Regions from separate parts of the Dactylosporangium thailandense genome, predicted to be linked through region 1. Evidence: riboswitches for the same ligand, from Rfam matches in the RefSeq annotation. Region 1 holds a riboswitch; the other holds the start of a gene.

Region 1 (3,396 bases):
CGAGCGCTCCGCCTGCCCGACGTGCGGCTCCTGCTCCGGCATGTTCACCGCCAACTCCATGAACTGCCTGACCGAGGCGATCGGGCTGGCCCTGCCGGGCAACGGCTCGACGCTGGCCACGCACGCGGCGCGCAAGGCGCTCTTCGAGCGGGCCGGTTCGCTGATCGTCGACCTCGCCAAGCGCTACTACTTCTCCGACGACGCCTCGGTGCTGCCGCGCGCGATCGCCTCCCGGCCCGCCTTCGAGAACGCCGTCGCGCTGGACGTCGCGATGGGCGGGTCCACCAACACCGTGCTGCACCTGCTGGCCGCCGCCCGGGAGGCCGAGCTCGACTTCTCCGTGGCCGACATGGACGGGATCTCGCGCCGCGTGCCCTGCCTGGCCAAGGTGGCGCCGAACACGCAGAAGTACCACATGGAGGACGTGCACCGCGCCGGCGGCATCCCCGCCATCCTCGGCGAGCTGTCGCGCGGCGGGCTGATCGACGAGTCGGTCTGGTCGGTGCACTCCCCGACGTTCCGCGAGTGGATCGACGAGTGGGACATCCGCGGCGGCAAGGCCTCGGAGCAGGCGCTCGAGCTGTTCCACGCCGCGCCCGGGGGCGTGCGGACCACCGAGCCGTTCTCCACGGAGAACCGGTGGAACTCGCTCGACACCGACGGCGAGAACGGGTGCATCCGCAGCGTCGAGCACGCCTACACCAAGGACGGCGGCCTGGCGATCCTCTTCGGCAACCTCGCGCCCGAGGGCTGCGTGGTCAAGACGGCCGGCGTGCCCGAGGAGAACCTGACGTTCTCCGGCCGCGCGAAGGTCTTCGAGTCGCAGGAGGCCGCCGTCGACGGCATCCTCGCCAAGGAGGTCGTGGAGGGCGACGTCGTCGTCATCCGCTACGAGGGCCCGAAGGGCGGCCCCGGGATGCAGGAGATGCTGTACCCGACCAGCTTCCTCAAGGGCCGCGGGCTCGGCCGGGCCTGCGCGCTGATCACCGACGGGCGCTTCTCCGGCGGCACGTCGGGCCTGTCGATCGGGCACATCAGCCCGGAGGCGGCCGGCGGCGGGCTCATCGCGCTCGTCGAGGACGGCGACCGCATCGACATCGACATCCCGGCCCGCTCCATCCAGCTCGTCGTCGGCGACGAGGAGCTGGCCGCGCGCAAGATCGCGCAGGACAAGCGGGAGCGGCCCTACACCCCGCTCGACCGCGAGCGGCCGGTGTCGGCGGCGCTGCGGGCGTACGCGTCGATGGCGACGTCGGCGAGTGACGGCGCTTACCGCCGGGTTCCGTAAAGTTCCACTAGGATGTGCGTCAGTCAACGCGACTGGCGCACATCAAGGTGGAACCGACCACCGGGGAGCTTCCGATCGCGGGCACCGCGCGCCTGGGTGTCCCGACGTATCAGGAGGCTGCATGTCTTCTTTGCGCTTGGTGGACCCCGAGCTGGCCGCGCTCGTCGAGGGCGAGGAGCAGCGTCAGCACGACACGCTGCGGATGATCGCCTCGGAGAACTACGTCTCCCGCGCCGTCCTCGAGGCGACCGGCTCCGTGCTGACCAACAAGTACTCCGAGGGTTACCCCGGGAAGCGGTACTACGAGGGCCAGCGCTTCGTCGACCCCATCGAGGAGCTCGCGATCGCGCGGGCCAGGCACGTGTTCGGCGTCGAGCACGCGAACGTCCAGCCGTACTCGGGCTCGCCCGCGAACCTCGCCGTCTACCTGGCCCTGGCCAAGCCCGGCGACACCGTCATGGGCATGGCGCTGCCGATGGGCGGGCACCTCACGCACGGCTGGCCGGTGTCGGCGACGGGCAAGTGGTTCCGGCCGGTGCAGTACTCGGTCCGTCGCGAGACCGGCCGCGTGGACCTCGACGAGGTGCGTGACCTGGCCCTGCGGGAGCGCCCGAGGCTCATCTTCTGCGGCGGTACGGCCATTCCGCGCACGATCGACTTCCCGCGCTTCGCCGAGATCGCCCGCGAGGTGGGCGCGGTCCTCGTCGCGGACATCGCGCACATCGCCGGCCTCGTGGCGGGCGGGGCGCACCCGTCCCCGGTCGGGCACGCCGAGATCATCTCGACCACGACGCACAAGACGCTGCGGGGCCCGCGGGGCGCCATGCTCATGTGCACCGCGGAGCACGCGTCCGCCATCGACAAGGCCGTGTTCCCGGGCCTGCAGGGCGGCCCGCACAACCACACCACCGCCGGGATCGCGGTCGCCCTGGGCGAGGCTTCACAGGATTCCTTCAAGGTGTACGCCCAGCAGGTCGTCGCCAACGCCCGCGCCCTGGCCTCGGCCCTCCTCGAGCACGGCTTCGACCTCGTGTCGGGCGGCACCGACAACCACCTGCTCCTGCTCGACCTCACCAGCAAGGGCATCGGCGGGAAGCCGGCCGCGAAGGCCCTCGACCGCGCGGGGATCGAGACGAACTACAACACGGTGCCGTACGACACCCGCAAGCCCTTCGACCCGTCGGGTCTGCGCCTGGGTACTCCCGCGCTGACCACCCGCGGCCTCACGGAGTCCGCGATGCCCCAGGTGGCCTCGTGGATCTCCCGCGCCGTGGACGCCGCCCTGAAGTCGGACGACGACGCGCTCGACGTGATCGCCGGTGAGGTTCGGGAGCTGCTCTCGTCCTACCCGCTGCGCTGACGCCCGAGGGGGCGCTCCGCTCTGCGCGGCGCGCCCCCTCGTTCGGCTCTTCGATCACTTCCGGCGCAGGAACCTGCGGGTCTTCTCCTTCGGCTCCTCGTCGAGGTTGAGCTCGAGCGGGGCGAGGTCCTCGAACGCGGAGAGCTGCTGCTGCTCGCGCTTGCGCTGCTCCGGGATGCGCTCGCCGCCGCCCCAGCCCTCGTTGCCGGGCTCTTCGTTCCTGGGCGCGGCGCGCTCCCAGCCGGCGTTGCGCGGCTCTTCGCTCCTGGGCGCGGCACGCTCCCAGCCCTCGTTGCGCGGCTCCTCGCTCCTGGGCGCCGCGGGTTCCCAGCGCTCGCCCGGCTCGGAGGCCCAGGCGCCGGCGGTCTCCTCCGGGCTGTTGCGCTCCTGCTTGTCCTTGTCCTTGTTGCGCCCCCAGCGGGACTTCTTGGCCTTCTCGGGACTGCCGCCCCCGCCGTCGGCGACGGGCGGCGGCACGGGCGCCTGCGCGGGCCCGTCCCACCAGGCCTCCTCACCGGCACGCCCCGCGGGCGCGTGGTTGTCGACCGGCGGCGGCGCGGGCCGCTGCGGCCGGGACTCCCACGCGTCGGTGGTACGCCCGTTCCGGCTCGGCCACGCCTGAGTGGCCGGCTCGTCGCGGCTCGGGGCCTGCGCCTCCCACGGCTGGGTGCTCGCTCTTTGCTGGGTGCCCGCTCCTTGCTGGGTGCCCGCTCCTCCCCCGGCCGCGAAGTCGGGCTGGCCCTGGGCT
Region 2 (3,396 bases), 1.6 Mb from region 1:
TGACGTCCGGCTGGTACTTCCCGATCGGTGTCATCATCTACTGGGTCACGAACAACGCCATCACGCTGGCCCAGCAGTACTGGGTGCTGCACAAGTACCCGCCGCCGGCGAGCGCGTCGACCAACAACACGCCGTTCAAGGGCGGCGCCAAGAAGGCCGCCGACGCCAAGCAGCCGAGCGGGTTCGGCGCGCTGTTCGCCAAGGCCCGCGAGGACGCCGCGGCGCAGCAGCGGACCAACGGCAAGGGCGCCGCGAAGGCGACCGGCGCCAAGGCCAACGGCACGGCCCCCGAGGCCACCGGGCCGTCCCGGGCTCCGAAGCCCGGCGCCAAGCCGATCAACCCGAAGAAGGGTGGCGCCGCGAAGCGGCAGTCGGGTTGATGCGACCCCGCTGGGCCACCCCTCAACGAGCCCAGCGCGGGGCGCTCCCTGCAAGCAACCCACCCCTCACCGACGACCTGTGACGGCGCCTCGGCGCCCCAAACAAGCGGAGATGAGTTTCGTGACCGACACCACCAGTGATCTCGGCGCCGAGGACCTGGACGAGCAGACGGCTGCCGCGTCCACCGAGTCCGAGACCGAAGGCGACGAGGAGTCCTCGGCCTCGGCCAACGGCTCGGGCCGCTCGAGCGCGGACCTGTTCCGCGAGAGCGAGATCGCGGCCGACTACGTCGAGGGCCTGCTCGACATCCTCGACTACGACGGCGACATCGACGAGCTCGTCGTGAGCGGCCGGCCGGTCGTCGAGGTCGTCGAGGGCGGGGACGGCTCGGGCAAGCGGCTGCAGGCTCTTGTGGGCCAGCGGGGCGCGACCCTCGAGGCGCTGCAGGAGCTGAGCCGGTTGGCCGTGTTCCGGCAGACGGGTTCGCCGAGCCGGCTGCTGCTCGACGTGGGCGGGTACCGGGCGCTGCGGCGCAAGGAGCTCGGGGCGATCGCGAAGAACGCGGCCGAGAAGGTGAAGGAGTACGGCGAGGCTGTGCGGCTGGAGCCGATGAGCGCGTTCGAGCGCAAGTGCGTGCACGACGTGATCAACGCCCTGCCCGGGGTGGAGAGCGAGTCGGAGGGCGTGGAGCCGTCCCGTCGGATCGTGGTTCGCCCGACCGCTTGATTTTCTGCTCTTCCTGAACCGCCCCGGCATTGGTCCGGGGCGGTTCTCTTTTTGCCCTCGGCCTCTTGCCCTCGGCCTCTTGCCCTCGGCCCCTTGCCCTCGGCCCCTTGCCCTCGGCCTTTCTGGCCCGCGGTCCAGCTTGACCGCTCCTGTTCTGCTCTCGCCCGCGTTCCCCGCTTGGCCGCTCCCCCTTCGCCACGGGCATACTGGTTGTTGACGCGACTGGCGGCATCGAGGATGGGCAACCATCGGGAAGCCTCGTCGTGGGAGTCGACCGCCTGGGCTCTCACGTGTGACGAGGAGTCGTATGCGCAACTCACCCGCTTCCGCTTCCGATCTCGGCGGCGCCATTCCCTCAGCCGGTTCCGCCCCCTCGGCTTCCGGTTCCTCTTCCGCGCCTGGTTCGACCGCGGCGCCTGGTTCGACCGCGGCGCCTGGTTCCGCTGCCGGTGCCGGTCCCACGGTGGCGCCTGGTTCCGCGCCCGTGTCCGGCTCCGCTCGCCTGCTGCCCGGTGCCCCGGTGGCGGAGAGCATCCTCGCGGACGTCGCCACGCGGGTCGGGGCCCTCCGTGCGCGAGGCATCACCCCGTCCCTGGCCACGATCCTGGTGGGCGACGACGACGCCAGCGCCGGGTACATCCGGATCAAGCAACGCCAGGCCGCCGAGCTCGGCTTCGACTCCCCGCACCGCCACCTCCCGGCGGACGCGACGCAGGCCGACCTCCACGCCGCGATCGACGAGTTCAACGCTGCCCCGGACGTGCACGCGCTCCTGATCCAGTACCCGACGCCGAAGCACCTCGACTACGACGCCGCCCTCATGCGAGTCGACCCGGACAAGGACGTCGACGGGATGCACCCGCTGAACCTGGGTCGCCTGGCGGCCGGCATCCCGGGTCCGCTCCCCTGCACCCCGGCCGGCATCGAGGCACTGCTGGCCCACTACGAGATCCCCGTCAGCGGCCGCGAGGTCGTGATCCTCGGCCGCGGCGCGACGCTCGGCCGTCCCTTGGCGATGCTGCTGGCCCAGAAGCGGCCCACGGCGAACGCCGCCGTGACCGTCGTGCACACCGGGGTGCCGGACTGGCCCCGGTACACGCTGCGCGCCGACATCCTCATCGCCGCCGCCGGCGTCCCGGGCATCATCCAGCCGGAGCACGTGAAGCCGGGCGCGGTCGTGATCGGCGGCGGCGTACGGTACTCCGGCCGCCGCCTCCTCCCCGACGTAGACGAGTCCTGCGAAACGGTGGCGGGCGCCATCACCCCGCGCGTGGGCGGCGTAGGCCCGACGACGGTGGCCATGCTCTTCCGCAACGCCATCGAGGCCGCCGAGCGCCGTTTCACGTGAAACGGGGCCGGAGGGGCGGGGCGCGTTTGCCGCTCCTCCGGCGCTGCTCGTTCTCGATAGGCATCATCGCCGACTTCGTCTACCACCGGCCCGGCTGCCCGCCGATCGAGGGCGCCGAGGCGTTCGGCGAGGTCGAGGGTGGCGATGACGCGGCTGCACTCGGGTTCGGCACCGGCGTCCCGTCCGTGCCGCGTGCCGCGTGCCGTCGGTGTTGTCGAGAAGTATTGAGACTCTCCGAGGTCCGTGGCGATGCCGAGATCCCTAGTCCGTGTTCGGGGTCTCCTGGGGTTGGACCCGCCCGGTGGCTTCGATCACCGAGGGGCAACTCGCGGCCGCGGTTTTTCGCCCGTCTACGAGAGTCTTGTGTCTGCTCGTGAGTCCGTGGCCGTTCGTCCCGTCCGCCGAGCTCGCCCGCCCATACTCAATGCGGCCCGGCGGCGGGGTGGGTGGCAACGACGTGCACGGGTCGCTCCGCAGGCGAGGGATGTAGGAGTCGATCGACTGCCAAGCGTTCGAGCGGCGCCGAGGAGAGCTGGCCGCCGGCTCTGTCGGGATTAAGGGCATGAGGTCGTGTCGGGCGGTCTTCGGCATTAGTCGCGAACTGATGGCTTCCCCGCTCGTCCGAACTCGCGCCAGCACTGTGCCATGGGGTGAGGGCAGTGGCTCCGCAGACGACTCCCCGCCCAGCCAACTGTCGCGCCTCGCGTGGCCGACTTGCTCAACATCTCTGCGTGCTAGTCCAACTGGCCCGGTGCGTTCGTTCCCCCCAGCGCCGTCCCGAGGGCCGCCCGCTCCGGCTGCCGTTCACGTGTTGCCCCGCTTCGAGTCGGCCGGTCGCACCCGAGCGCGGCCCGCCCGTCGCGCTCGGAGGGCGCCGGTCCTGTCCGCCTGGGCCGTCGGCGCGTCGAGGGCTCTCAGTCCGGGACACCGCGCTGGACCTC

Evidence for each region. Region 1 has a riboswitch for ZMP and ZTP ahead of glyA (serine hydroxymethyltransferase). Riboswitches for the same ligand answer to the same signal wherever they lie in the genome.
Region 2: another riboswitch for ZMP and ZTP. It lies ahead of AC6JBM_RS43930 (bifunctional 5,10-methylenetetrahydrofolate dehydrogenase/5,10-methenyltetrahydrofolate cyclohydrolase); the one in region 1 lies ahead of glyA (serine hydroxymethyltransferase).

The regions. Positions count from the first base shown of each region.
Region 1 is NZ_AP029195.1:8,245,567-8,248,962, forward strand. It holds gene ilvD (dihydroxy-acid dehydratase) at 1-1,288, shown strand, start outside; ZMP/ZTP riboswitch at 1,307-1,393, shown strand; gene glyA (serine hydroxymethyltransferase) at 1,410-2,648, shown strand; gene AC6JBM_RS36735 (hypothetical protein) at 2,703-3,396, opposite strand, start outside.
Region 2 is NZ_AP029195.1:9,875,591-9,878,986, forward strand. It holds gene yidC (membrane protein insertase YidC) at 1-380, shown strand, start outside; gene AC6JBM_RS43925 (Jag family protein) at 493-1,107, shown strand; ZMP/ZTP riboswitch at 1,316-1,398, shown strand; gene AC6JBM_RS43930 (bifunctional 5,10-methylenetetrahydrofolate dehydrogenase/5,10-methenyltetrahydrofolate cyclohydrolase) at 1,592-2,455, shown strand.